Regions from separate parts of the Dasania marina DSM 21967 genome, predicted to be linked through region 1. Evidence: predicted binding sites of a transcription regulator. Region 1 holds the regulator's gene; each other region holds the start of a gene.
What was found. Region 1 encodes PhoB, which activates phosphate uptake and scavenging genes when phosphate is short. Its sites were predicted from a motif close to TGTCATAAANNTGTAACA; they were not measured.

Region 1 (3,590 bases):
AAAGGCGGTGCCGCGTAAATCCTGTATCTCATTAATGGCTTCACCCTGAGATAGGCGGTGGGCGATATCGACGATGGCGCGTTCGGCATTGCCGTACACCAGTATATCGGCCTTGGAATCGAGTAATACTGAGCGGCGTACTTTGTCGCTCCAGTAGTCGTAATGGGCGATGCGGCGCAGGCTGGCTTCTATAGAACCTATGACTACGGGCACGCCTTTATAGGCTTCTTTACAGCGCTGGCTGTACACATTAACGGCGCGGTCGGGGCGCAAGCCACCTTCATCATTGGGGGAATAGGCGTCGTCGTGGCGTAATTTACGGTCGGCGGTGTAGCGGTTAATCATGGAGTCCATGTTGCCGGAGGCCACGCCATAAAATAAATTGGGTTTACCCAACTCCATAAAGGCCTCTTTCGAGCGCCAGTCAGGCTGGGCAATAATGCCTACTCTAAAGCCCTGTGCCTCTAGCGTGCGGCCTATTACCGCCATGCCAAAGCTGGGGTGATCGACATAGGCGTCGCCGGTGACAATGATAATGTCACAGCTATCCCAGCCCAGCACATCCATTTCGGCTCTAGACATAGGTAGAAAGGGGGCTACGCCAAAGCACTCCGCCCAATACTGGCGATAGGAGAACAGTGGGGTGGCGGCTTGGGATTGGCTATTAATCGCCTTGGCGAGGGCTTGTTTAGACATGGTGTGATAACAGTAGACAAATGAGCGAGCATTATACATTAACTTGAGATAAATACTTGGTCTTTGCCGGTGTTGGGATTCAGAGAGCGATGTGGTTATAATCGCCGCCACTCTTTGGCCGCTGGAACAAACAGAGGCTGAACAAACAACGGCCTGTAACAAAAATGTCATGTTTATTGGTTTTAATTGATGTACGCAAAATAATCGTAAGGTTTATAGTTACATGAATGAGAAAACCATTTTAGTGGTCGACGATGAAATGGCCATACGCGAAATGATAGTCATGTCCTTAGAAATGGCCGGCTTCAACTGCTTAGAGGCGGGTAATATTCAAGATGCCCACAGTCTAGTGATCGATAAAAAGCCTGACCTGATCTTGTTAGACTGGATGCTACCCGGTGGCAGTGGCATAGAGCTGTTACGGCGCTTGCGCCGCGATGAGCTTACCGCCAGCCTGCCGGTGATTATGGTGACCGCCAAGGTTGAGGAAGACAACAAAATCCAAGGCCTGGATGTGGGAGCAGATGATTACATCAGCAAGCCCTTTGCCCCTAGAGAGTTAATCTCACGGATTAAAGCGGTATTGCGTCGTACCGGTGCCGGCGAAACCGAACCTACCATAGCGGTGGATGGCCTGCAGCTAGACCCCGCCAGCCACCGCGTGTTTATCGATAAAAAACCGGTGGATATGGGGCCTACTGAGTTTCGGCTATTAAAATTCTTTTTAACCCACCAAGAGCGCGCCTATAGCCGCGGCCAGTTACTGGACCATGTTTGGGGCGGCAATGTCTATGTGGAGGAGCGTACCGTGGATGTGCATATACGCCGCCTGCGCAAAGCCCTAAGCCTGGATTGCGAAAACTACGCCAATATGGTGCAAACCGTGCGCGGTACCGGTTATCGTTTTTCTACCGCGAGTTAATTATTAATGCAGCGTATCAATTGGATGGTAGAGCTCAAGCAGTTGGCCCAGTTGTTTACTGTAGCCTTAGTCTTGGGTTGGTTAACGGGCCATCTATTGCTGGTGCTGTTGTTGGCGGCGCTGCTGTATATAGCCAGTACGTTTAGGCAATTACTGCGGGTGCAGCGCTGGCTGGTGGCTGAAGATGGCAGCGACGCGCCTGAGTCCTCAGGGCTGTGGGGCGATATGCTAGACGGTATTTACCGTCTGCAAAGGCAAAACCGGGAAGAGCGGCAGCGCTTACAGGGCGCGGTGGATTATTTGCGGGATTCTTTGGCGGCGCTATCCGATGCTGCGGTGATGATCGATCAAAGCGGTGATATCGAGTGGTGTAATCTTGCTGCCCGCCGCTTACTAGGCCTGCGCTATCCCGAAGATGTAGGCCAGCAGTTGGTTAATTTGATACGCAGCCCTGAGTTTATCCATTACTACGAAGCCAATAGCTACCAAACCCCCTTAGATTGCGCGTCACCCCATCAGCCCGAAAAACAATTGCAGTTTCAGCTCACCTTTTTTGGCCAAGGCAGCCGCTTATTATTTGCCAGAGATATTACCCATACCTATAGGCTGCAAGAAATGCGCAAAGACTTTGTGGCTAATGTATCCCATGAGTTGCGTACCCCGCTGACCGTGGTAAATGGTTATCTGGAAACGTTTGTCGATAGTGAGTTAGCTGAGCAACCCCGTTATAAGCGTGCCTTTCAGCAAATGTTGGAACAGGTGCGGCGTATGGAAAGCCTGATTAAAGACTTAATCGTATTAACCCGCCTAGAAACCGTACCCGACGAAGGCGAGCACAGTGTGGTTGCGGTGTGCCCCTTATTACGGCAAATACGCGAAGAAGTGTTGGCGGTGTTTAATCAACAGCGTGAAATAGTGTTGGACTGTGATGCCAGCCTAGGCTTGCGCGGTGAAGGTGAGGCACTGCGCAGCGCCTTTACCAATCTGATAATGAATGCCGCTAAATATACCGGCGAACAGGGCAAAATACAGGTGCGCTGGTTTCGCGATGGTGAGCAGGCCCGCTTACAGGTAGAGGACAATGGCTTGGGCATAGAGGCTCACCATATTCCCCGTTTAACCGAACGTTTTTATCGCGTGGATAAAAGCCGCTCTACCCAAACTGGCGGCACAGGTTTGGGCTTAGCGATTGTTAAGCATGTATTATTGCGTCATCACGGCGAGCTGCAAATTACTAGTAGCTTGGATGAGGGTAGTACTTTTGCCTGCAGCTTTCCCCTGAGTCAGTGCCAGATCTCATCGACCTAAGCCTTTAGGCTGCCTTCAGTGCTTACCTCAAGCGCATAGTCTTAAATGTTTCAAAAATATGTCACACAGCTGTAACAAAGTTTTTTTACAGTGACACCATCATGTTGATAAACCCTGTTTGGAGAAAACGAATGACGATGAGCAACTTTAAAAAAATAGGCGCCGCTCTAGCAGTGAGTGCCGGCGTGTTGGCTTCAACGGTAGCTACTGTAGCTACGGCGGCTACCGCGGTAGATGCTGGCCTGTCTGATTATCAAAAAGCCAGCGGTGTATCGGGTAACCTGTCTAGTGTAGGTTCAGATACCTTGGCCAATCTAATGACCATGTGGGCCGAAGATTTCAAACGCTTTTACCCCAATGTTAATATTCAAATTCAAGCGGCGGGTTCTTCTACTGCGCCTCCGGCGCTTACCGAGGGGACATCCAACATAGGCCCCATGAGCCGTAAAATGAAGGATAAAGAGCTGGCGGCCTTTGAGTCTAGGTTTGGTTACAAACCTACCGCCATTCCGGTAGCTATAGATGCCTTGGCTGTCTATGTACACAAAGATAACCCTATTACCGGTTTGAGTATTACCGACGTAGATGCAATTTTTTCGTCTACCCGTAAATGTGGTTCTAACAACGACATCAGCACTTGGGGCAAGACTGGCCTAAGCGGCGC
Region 2 (3,590 bases), 120 kb from region 1:
TACTAAAACCGGTGCCGAAGCCTATGGCGTAACCCCCGATATTATCAACATCGCCAAGCAAATGACTAACGGCTGTATCCCTATGGGTGCGGTAATCACCACTGACGAAATACACGATGTATTTATGGCCGAAGGCGGCCCAGAATATATGGTGGAACTACCCCACGGTTACACTTACTCAGCTCATCCAGTAGCCTGTGCTGCCGGCTTGGCATCGCTAAACTTGCTGCAAACGGGTAACTATATACAAAACGTCGCTGACTTAAGCCCCTACTTTGAAGAAGCGGTACACAGCCTAAAAGGTTGTAACCATATAACCGACATACGTAACACCGGCTTTGCAGCTGGCATTACGGTGGCAGCTCTCCCCGGCGAGCCCGCCCGTCGCCCTTATGAGATCGCCATGAAGATGTGGGAAAAAGGCTTTTATGTACGCTACGGCGGTGCCACCATACAGTTAGGCCTACCGTTCACGACTGAAAAGTCTGAAATCGATTCATTAATTAACGCCTTAGGCGAAACCTTTAACCAAGCCTAAGCTCACTATATATAGATCACAACAGCCGTGTACTACACTGACCAGTGAGTACACAGCATTTAACTATTAACGAGGATGTACAAAATGGCCGTATCACAGCCCGTAGAATTAAGCGAAGCAGGAAAAGAGATCAAAAGTCTTGTCGACCGTGCCCGCGCCGCCCAAAAGAAAATTGAAAACTACAGCCAAGAACAAGTAGATCAACTACTTCGCGCCATGGTGTGGTCAGTCGCTCGCCCCGGTGTGGCAGAAGCCATTGCCAAGCAAGCGGTAGAAGAAACCGCGCTGGGTAACTACGAAGGCAAGTTCACTAAAATGTCTAAAAAATGCCGCGCCGCCCTGTTTGATATTATCGACGATGTATCGGTAGGCGTGATTGAAGAATTACCTGAGCGCAATATTATAAAAGTCGCTAAGCCTATAGGCGTAGTGGGTGCCTTAACCCCATGTACCAATCCCGAAGCGACACCCGTTATTAAAGCGATGAACGCCCTTAAAGGCCGTAACGCCATCGTGATTGCGCCACACCCACGCGCTAAAATCACCACCAAAATGCTGTGTGACAAGATGCGCGCAGCCTTAAAAGCCTGTGGCGCGCCCGAAGATTTAGTGATCGCTATAGAGCAACCTTCTTTAGACGGCACTGCTGAATTAATGAAACAATGTGATGTGGTATTGGCCACTGGCGGCGGCGCCATGGTTAAAGCCGCGTACTCTAGCGGCACGCCTGCCCTAGGTGTAGGTGCGGGTAATGCCTGTATCACCGTAGACGAAACCGCCGACCTTGATGATGCCGCACGCAAAATCAAACTGTCTAAAACCTTTGACTACGCCACGTCATGCTCATCAGACAACAATGTCATTGCGGTTGCCGCCATCCATGACGCACTGTTAGAAAAGCTACAAGCTGAAGGCGGTTACTTAGTTACTGAAGCTGAATATCCCAAATTTAAAGACGCTTTATGGCCTGATGGTTCACACTTAAATCCTGACATCATCGCGCAATCAGCACAGCGTATCGCTGAAGTTGCCGGTGTTAGCATCCCTGAGGATAAATCTTTTATCATCGTGCCTGAAAACGGTGCTGGCCCTGAACATATGTTCTCAGGTGAGAAACTATCGGTAGTGATGGGCTTCCACAAAGTGGCCGATGTTGATGAAGCAGTAGCCTTAACCAACGCCATACAAGAGTATCAAGGCCTAGGCCACTCTTGTGGTTTATACACCACTAACGACAAAGCCATAGAAAAATTCGCCATGGGTACTAAAACCTCTCGCGTCATGATCAACCAACCACAGTCTCTATCCAACTCTGCCAACGTGTGGAACGGTATGCGTCAAACCTTCTCTTTAGGTTGTGGTTTTTGGGGTGGCAACTCGGTGAACGACAATATTAACTGGCGTCATCTGGTCAACATCTCTTGGGTTTCTCGCCCCTTAGACAAAGTTAAAGTCATTCCCAGTGACGAAGACCTCTTTGGCGATGCCATGGATTTGATTAAATAACAGCACTTACCACAGCAGTACCCAGTGACTGCCTCTCGCAGAGGCAGTCACTGTTTTGTAACACCATAACGTTATAACTTATTTTAGCCTGGCAATACCTAGGCTCACCTCCCAGGCCTAGGCCCAACACCACACAAGGTAGGAATTTACACTATGTCATTCAATTTGTGGATGAACTCCATAGCCGAAGCCGGCCGCGACTTATTACGCCGCTCTAAAGACAACAAAGAAGACAAAGATATTAAGGCGCTATGCATAGACCTGTGCTCTAACAAAGGCGAAGCCATGGGTACCGCCCTAGCCTGCGCCGTCGTTAACGCCTATCACGCCATGAATGAAAAACAGCAACTAGCGTTTTTTAAACTATTGGTTAGCGATTACAGCCCCAACTCCGACACCATACTGCGCTGTGCCGAGGCCTATAAGGCCGACACCTCACAAAAAAACTTACAAGCTCTCGATAACGCAGTAGAGCCACCACGGCAGCAATTATTCCGCCGCATTAATATGTCACCCACGGGTACGCCCACCTTGGTAGGGATGCGGGCAGACTTACAAAAACATCTTAAAGACCATGAAGACCTACGCGCTGTCGACAACGATTTAAAACACCTATTAGAATCTTGGTTTAACCGTGGTTTCTTAAAAATACGCAGCATAGATTGGAAAACCCCGGCCCATATACTAGAAAAACTGATCGCCTATGAGGCCGTACACGAAATGAACGGCTGGGAAGACTTGCGCCGTCGCCTAGAAAACGACAGACGTTGCTTTGCCTTTTTCCACCCCGCCTTAGAAGACGAGCCGCTAATCTTTGTAGAGGTCGCCTTAACCCACGGCCTAGCCACAGCGGTACAACCTCTATTGGCCCCCCAAACCAATGGCCAAAAACCAGAGCCCGCCGACACCGCTATCTTCTACTCCATTAGCAATTGCCAAGAAGGTCTAAAAGGCATTTCTTTTGGTAACTTTTTGATCAAACAAGTGGTAATGGAGTTACAGCATGAGTTGCCGCAGCTAACCCAATTTTCTACTCTCTCGCCCATACCCACTTTCTGCCGCTGGTTACACAAGGAGCTGGATAATAAAGACAGCAGCTTAATTAATAGCAAAGAGCGCAAACTATTAGCGCAAATCGATCTAGAAAACTGGCACCAAGATGCAGCCTTGGCCGAAACTTTAAAGCCGGTACTCATGCGCTTATCTGCCCATTATTTGCACAACGAAAAACGTGGTGCCGCACCGCTGGACCCTGTGGCTAGATTTCACTTAGGTAACGGCGCGCGCATAGAGCAGCTTAATTGGATGGGGGACACCTCTAAAAACGGTCTCAAACAATCGGCCTCTATTTTGGCGAACTATCTCTACAAGCTGAATAAAGTTGAAGAGAATCACGAAGCCTATATCAATGACAACGTAGTGGCCTGTTCGAAGAAATTCAAAACCTTATTAGATTAACGCCCCCTTCAAGAGGCCCCGCACTACGGAGGCCTCTTACCCCTCTCTTTACATCCTGCGCTCATCAACACAGCACTGCTGAGCTATC
Region 3 (3,590 bases), on a different contig from region 1:
TTGGTTGCTACGCTATAGCGAATGGTGGGTGATGACGGGATCGAACCGCCGACCCTCGCCTTGTAAGGGCGATGCTCTCCCAGCTGAGCTAATCACCCCGCTTCAAGCGTCTGTCGCATACACCTAATAAAGGTAAACCCTTCATTTCGGTTACTTTTCCTAGACATAAAAAAACCACCTCTCAGGTGGCTTTCTTCTATTGCATTGGCGGACCGGACGGGACTCGAACCCGCGACCTCCGGCGTGACAGGCCGGCATTCTAACCAGCTGAACTACCGGTCCTTGCAATACTTTACATTCGAATGGTGGGTGATGACGGGATCGAACCGCCGACCCTCGCCTTGTAAGGGCGATGCTCTCCCAGCTGAGCTAATCACCCTCTGCTTCGAACGTGGGGCGCATTCTACAGTAAACACTTTGCTTGTCAAACGGGTATTAGGATTTTTTATATTTTTTCGTGAATTAAAGCTAATTGCTTGTTTTGCATACAAAAACTGATGGATAAAACGGCACATTGCACGGCAATTAGCCAGCCAATAAGCTGCCCTACTGTATGGATTTTAAAATTCGATATACAGTCTCTTTCTAGGCCTTTATTATGGCGCCGCATTCACACTTAGATAGTTTTATACCTATGGAAATCTACAAAGAATTTACTTTTGAAGCAGCTCACCTACTCCCTCATGTTGAAGTAGGCCACAAATGTGGGCGCTTGCACGGCCACTCTTTTATCGTGCGTATATATGTGGAAGATGACATAAACCCACACACCGGCTGGGTGATGGACTTTTCTGAACTCAAACAACACTTCAAACCTTTGTATGAGCAATTGGACCACAACTACCTCAATGACATAGAAGGTTTAGAAAATCCCACCAGTGAAATACTGGCCCAGTGGATATGGCATAAGCTCAAGCCCACACTGCCCATTTTAAGCCAGGTATACATCAAAGAAACCTGCACCAGCGGTTGCATATACCGAGGCCAATAAAGCCTCTGCGCAGCAATTAGCCGAAAACAAGCCGGGAATTTTACTCACAAAGGAAAAGACGCCGCGCAGGCTGGGGATAAAAGCAGCCAAATAATAATGATGCGCTTTAACTAAAAGCACTAACTCATTGATTAATATAGAAAAACATGTGAAAGAGCAAAAAAACAGCAATGCTTAACATGCTAGGCCCTATAGGCCCGCCAGCATTAAGCAAACAAGTTGTGCACAGTTTTATCCACAGATACTGTGGATAAAACTACGGTAAATCAAAGCCCGCCGACAATAAAGTAACGTACTCCCCCATTTCCTCCATACGGTCATAGGGGCGACGCTTTAATATCTCCCACTCATTTTGCTCTTCGGGTGCTGCTAAATACACTGACATAACATGATGCTGGGTAATAATAATGCCGTGCGAGCCCGCACCTGGCGCATAATCTGCCGCCACTATCATGTCGAACTCGGGTAGGTTTTTACGATGTGCAACCTTGCGAAACTCCATGGAGCGGTTCTCAGAACGGCTGTTATACACCCGCCCTAGCCTGTCGGCGAAACCCTCCAAGGTTAATTGTTCTAATATCGCCATTTGCCGGCCGGCCTTGGCATCACCGCTCTCGGCAACGAGCTCTTCAGCCTCCAAGCTAGCGCTTGCGTCACCTGCCTGTAAGCGGCCTAATAAACTATGTAGCTTTTTAACTTCAGCACTGTCGTGGGCAATGATTTTGCGATAATCGAGCTGCCTAGTCACATTCAACAGAGCGGAAGCTTGTTCGATCAGGATGTCAAAAGGTGGTTTTTTCATAGAAAGCAGGTCTTATTTTTATAAGTATAACGCTGTCGCGCATAGCCAAACTACGCTGTATTCTACGTCTTAGCCCCTCACAATGAAAGACTAGCCCTCTTGCAGCTACCGGTATTAAATCGCTAGATTATTTACTAATTACACTATAATTCCAGCCACTGTCATATTCTTGCAACATTACAGTCACAAAATGCACAGCATTACAGAGCAAACGGTTTTTTATAAAAGCAGCCGCGCCCTGTTACTAGTGATCTATATTACAACGACAAAGATATATCTGGAGAGACGAATGAAAATAAGCAACCTAGCTGTAACCATTGCCGCATTAAGTGGCGTAGCCATTGCAAGCCCTGCATTAGCTGAAAACGATATGACAATATACGGTAAAGCCAACCTCAGCCTTAACCAAGTGGATTTGGAAACCGGCGATGAAGACCAATGGAATCTCACCAGCAATGCCTCACGCATAGGCATTAAAGGCAGTGTTGCAATCAATGACGACCTGAAAGCTATTTATAAAATGGAATACGAAGTCGCCATTGATGATGGTGATGCTGATGGTGACGAATTCAAACAACGCAACATCTACGTAGGCTTACAAGGCTCTTGGGGTACTATCATTGGTGGTAAGCATGACACCCCAACTAAACTAATAGGCAAGCCGGTAGACCGCTTTAATGATTTACAACTAGGTGATATCAAAACTTTATTAGAAGGCGAAAACCGCGAGTCTAATATTGTAATTTACAGCTCACCTACATTCGCTGAAAACTTTACCGCTTCTGCGGCCTTTATTCCCGGCGAAGATTCTGATAACTCAGATAATGAAACCAATGACGGTTTAGCCGATGCCACCTCTATTGCCTTAAGCTATAAAAGCGACTTGCTATACGCAGCTATCGCTAACGATAGCGAAGTCGATGGCTGGGACTTAACTCGCCTAGCGGCTGACTTTACCCTCAGCGACGTCGCTAAAGCTGGTATTATTTTTCAAGATGGTGAAGAGTCAGACGGCGATATTGAGCAAACAGGTTTTATCGTTAGTGGCGAATACGGCATTAAAAAAATCGTATTAAAAGCCCAATACGGCATGAGCACCTATGACTTTGGCAGCTTTGATACGGACCTTACTCAAATCACCTTTGGTGCTGACTACAAGCTGAATAAGCAGGTTAAAGTGTATAGCTACTACTCAATGATAGAGACCGATGTAGAAACCGACACCACTTATGACGACACGGTTTTATCGGCGGGTATAGAAGTTAAATTCTAGACCTATACCGCACGATGATATAGGGGCGTTTATCGCCCCTTTTTTATACCCTCACATTAACCATGGAGCCACCCATGTTCATACGCATATTATTAATCAGTTTAATGGCCGCCACATCTACAGCGGTTTATGCTGAATTTGATGTTGATGATGCCGACTCTTTAGACTTTTCTTCTTTTCACAGCAGTAAAAAAGTCGCCAAGCCGCCAGCGAAAAACAAGCCTAAAACAGCAGCCGCTATAGCATTACAGGCAGAGGGTTTGGTCGTATCCACGCACTACAATCCTGAACACAGCGAGCAAACACTGCATGCGATCGCAGCCCTACATAAGCAATTGGCGCAACGCTGCCCGCAGGGCTGGTTAAAAGAAAAAGAATGGAGTCAATATATAGCAGCCAGCGATTACCAACTGCACTATCAGTTTAGTTGCCTAACCAATTAAGTGCGCGCTCAGGTTAACTCAGGACGTATGCCCTGATAACCGGCATAAAACACTTTGATAGCGGCCATGTCCTGCTCCACA
Region 4 (3,590 bases), on a different contig from region 1:
ACACCTTGGTAGACAGCGACATAGTCATGTCCTTAGAGCCGGTAGCAGACAAGCAAGCGCTAACCATAGTCAACCACGCCCCCGACCACGATATGCAACATTTCAGCATAGAATATATTTTATTCTACTGGCATAGGTTGGCCTGCTGGTTTAGTAATCAAAAAATAAAACCGCTGTATGCCGAATTTGCCTACCCAGAGCCCGCCCACTCAGCGGTGTATAAAGAATTGTTTCAATGCCCCATACACTTTAATGGCGAAAGAAACGCGCTAATTTTTAATGATGATTTTAAAGATTTGCAACCTATGCGCTCACGCAGCGAACTGTATGATTTTTTAAATCGCCTGCCTGATGATTTTTTATCCATACCCGGCAAAGATTCAAGCTTAGAAACGCGTATCAAAATTTTAATTTTGAAGCAATCCAGAGAGCAGCTAAAATTCCCTACCCTAGAGCAATTAGCCGACTCATTACATATGAGCCGCACCTCATTAGGCCGAAAACTGGCCGCCGAAAACACCAGCTATCGCCACCTCAAAGAATTGATACGCCGTGACCTCACCATGGATAAACTCAGCCGCAGTAATATGAACATTGCCGATATTGCACAGCTAGTGGGATTTTCTGAATCGGCCTCATTAAACCGCGCCTTTAAAAACTGGACAGGCTTAACGCCACAACAATTTCGCGGCAAAAAAAACAACCACAATAGCAAGTAAACAGCGCTATCAATAATTATGCAGTGGTTGACTAAAACTATAGCGCGGCGTTTGCCGCTGTGCCTGTTGCAAAGGCTGCCACAGCTGCTGCACTAAACGCTGCTTATCATGCCAGCTCCCTTGCACTACCCAACCCACCAAAGCCTTTGCCACATTAGGTATGGGCAAGGGTTTAAGCGCCCCCTCTCTTTTTATCGCCTTTAACCACGTCGCTATAGCGGTAAAGCTCACCACGTCCATAACATCGGCATAACCCAGCGACTGCAAGGCGCGGGCATTAGATGCCTGCTCCATTTGGCCATTAACCGGCTTCACCAATATAGGTAATCCCAAATATAAACATTCACTAACCAATTCAAAACCGGCATTACATATCACCGCAGCGGCCCGGCTTAAATCATATTGAAAGCCTTCGTAACTAGTTTTTTTAAGGCTAACATTATAATCCTCTCCTTCAATTACATGGGGGGAGTATTGAATAAACTGAGTGTGTGGAAACTGATTTAGTAACCGCGTCACCCGTTGTTGGTTTTCAAAGGGGAGATACACCACCACTTTGCCATTGCTGGCTTCGCGGCATAAATCGGTATTAATAATAGGTGGCAAGGTGTAATCATTATAAGCGGCCCAGTGTAAACCCACCGGAAAATCTGCTGGCGCAAAGTAATGCATAATATTGCGGGTAAAAATATTGTCGCCAGCCATAGGCGTTTTATCACCAAAGGCATATTGGTGGCCTATACCTAACACCGGCTTATTTTTTAATTTACCCGCCCAGGCGCTGACCGGCTCAAAGTCACTGATAATAACATCATAGGTCGACACATCTAAACGCAGCACGTCATAGCAGAAGCGCAGCAGCTTATTATCTCTAGCGGTTTTAAGATAATTCACCTGCCCTTCTGACACATTAAAACTCAAACCTTTGCGCAACTGGTAATCACCAAAAACCTCCATAGCAAAAAAGTCTTTTTTAGCGCGGCCAGAAAATAAATAGTCTACCTCTACACCTGTAGCGGCAAAGCAATGGGCCATCATCCTAGCCCTAGAAATATGGCCATTACCGGTCCCCTGTATGCCGTATAATATTTTCATAGTCTATTCTCAAATAGTTTTTATATTTAAACAGCCGCCGTCACTGCATAGGCAATGGCTGACCCCAAAAATGCTCCCGCCACAATATCGCTGGGAAAATGCACACCCATCACCACCCGTGACGCACCCACCAACAAAGCCCATAGATACAAAGGGGCTGCCATATATGAAAACTGAAAAAAGCATAGCCCCGCTAATAAAAAAGCCGCCATGGTATGGCCAGAGGGAAAACTAAACTGATCGGATGCTCTAACTAAGCTATAAAAACTAGCAATAGCCTCGGGAGGACGCGGACGCTTTAAAGTATTTTTTAACAGCAGATATAAGCCACGCTCTATGGCAAAAGCCAGCAGTAGGGTTTTAACAAAGACATTGTATTGTGGGTTATTAAACGCCAGTAACAGCAAAGGCAATAAGATCTGTATATAGCCATCACCACTGCGCGACAACAGCCTAAATCCCATAATGACACTGGGGTAATAGCGCGACTTGCTACACCACAGCAACATGCGCCTATCGTAATTTGTAATACCTTCAAATACTGTCATGACTTTAACGTAAAAGAAGCGTGTTAATGACGGATGACAGATTTATGAAGTATTTATGACATAGCCATACTTAAAAACTAACAGTAGCCAAAGTAACCACTGTTAAATTTTTACTATTACCCTGTAACCTTTTAGCAGTAGATGACGTACTAGTAACACAACTACCCCACCATGAAGGAATACTCATGTATAAACACAGCCTGATATGTCTATTACTGCTGGTTAGCAGCCAGCTATGAAGTGACCATTACGAATATCACCCTAGGGCAAAGCTTTACCCCGCAATTAGTGGTCACCCATGCTAAAACCGTACACTTATTTACCTTAGGCCAACCCGCCAGCCCAGCCTTGTCCATATTGGCAGAAAGCGGCAACCCTGCCCCCTTGATCGAGCAATTAGGCACCAGCGCTAATGACGCCCAAGTTATCCCTGCCTTATTATCCCCCGGCCAAAGCGCCACAGTGACCGTTAAGGGCCATCCCAACTTAGGTTTTTTAAGTGTCGCCGCGATGATGATCCCCACTAACGATAATTTTGTCGCAGTGAATAAATTACGCCTACCTAAACGCGGCAGCAAAACCATTATGGCCAGTTTCTATGATGCCGGCACGGAATACAACGACCAAAACTGCGCCAACATACCCGGCCCACGCTGCGGCGGTATAGCCTTATCCGATCCCAACCCAGAAACCGATGAAGGCTATGTGCATATAAGCAACGGTTTTCACGACCTAGGGGATTATGATGAAGCGGGTAATGAAATACTAAAACCGCAACATTATGACTGGCGGAACTCGGTGGCTATCGTTACAGTCGAACGCGTTCATTAGCAACAATACCCACACAGGGCTAAGTAATGCAGTGATTACTAGCTGCCGCTGTAAACCAGCGGCCAAACTTTTATGACAGCGACGCCAGCACAGCATCAATATGATGAGCAACGCTGGTCTGGGCTTATGGCCCAGTCCCAGCAAGGCAATGAAGCAGAGTATCGCGAGCTGCTAACAGAACTGGCCGAGGCCATTAATCACTATTTAATTAAGCGCTTAGGGCCGCAACACTTTATAGAAGACTGTGTGCAGGACGCGTTTATTGCCATACATCAAGCTAGGCACAGCTATGACAGTAAACGTTTATTTCGGTCTTGGTTATTTGCCATAGTCAGGCATAAAGCAATTGATGCGCTGCGCAAACAAAAACGCTATTACCATAACCTAGAACAAACAT

Region 2: B067_RS0105915 (malonyl-CoA decarboxylase) is a predicted target of PhoB. The motif match lies at 2,090-2,107, and genes of this name have one in related genera.
Region 3: B067_RS0112665 (porin) is a predicted target of PhoB. The motif match lies at 1,953-1,970, and genes of this name have one in related genera.
Region 4: B067_RS0109775 (phosphatase PAP2 family protein) is a predicted target of PhoB. The motif match lies at 2,406-2,423, and genes of this name have one in related genera.

What each region holds. Positions count from the first base shown of each region.
Region 1 is NZ_KB891576.1:411,873-415,462, reverse strand. Features, by position in the region: gene B067_RS0106465 (YgiQ family radical SAM protein) at 1-696, opposite strand, end outside; gene phoB (phosphate regulon transcriptional regulator PhoB) at 920-1,618, shown strand; gene phoR (phosphate regulon sensor histidine kinase PhoR) at 1,625-2,926, shown strand; gene B067_RS0106450 (PstS family phosphate ABC transporter substrate-binding protein) at 3,058-3,590, shown strand, end outside.
Region 2 is NZ_KB891576.1:292,167-295,756, forward strand. Features, by position in the region: gene aptA (omega-aminotransferase AptA) at 1-538, shown strand, start outside; gene B067_RS0105910 (aldehyde dehydrogenase family protein) at 614-2,044, shown strand; gene B067_RS0105915 (malonyl-CoA decarboxylase) at 2,198-3,502, shown strand.
Region 3 is NZ_KB891585.1:653,343-656,932, forward strand. Features, by position in the region: tRNA gene B067_RS0112640 (tRNA-Val) at 23-98, opposite strand; tRNA gene B067_RS0112645 (tRNA-Asp) at 206-282, opposite strand; tRNA gene B067_RS0112650 (tRNA-Val) at 304-379, opposite strand; gene queD (6-carboxytetrahydropterin synthase QueD) at 635-991, shown strand; gene B067_RS0112660 (hypothetical protein) at 1,248-1,793, opposite strand; gene B067_RS0112665 (porin) at 2,083-3,066, shown strand; gene B067_RS0112670 (hypothetical protein) at 3,141-3,509, shown strand; gene B067_RS0112675 (lysophospholipid acyltransferase family protein) at 3,518-3,590, opposite strand, start outside.
Region 4 is NZ_KB891585.1:50,294-53,883, reverse strand. Features, by position in the region: gene B067_RS0109785 (AraC family transcriptional regulator) at 1-719, shown strand, start outside; gene B067_RS20115 (MJ1255/VC2487 family glycosyltransferase) at 729-1,814, opposite strand; gene B067_RS0109775 (phosphatase PAP2 family protein) at 1,841-2,362, opposite strand; gene B067_RS20110 (spondin domain-containing protein) at 2,603-3,193, shown strand; gene B067_RS20105 (RNA polymerase sigma factor) at 3,266-3,590, shown strand, end outside.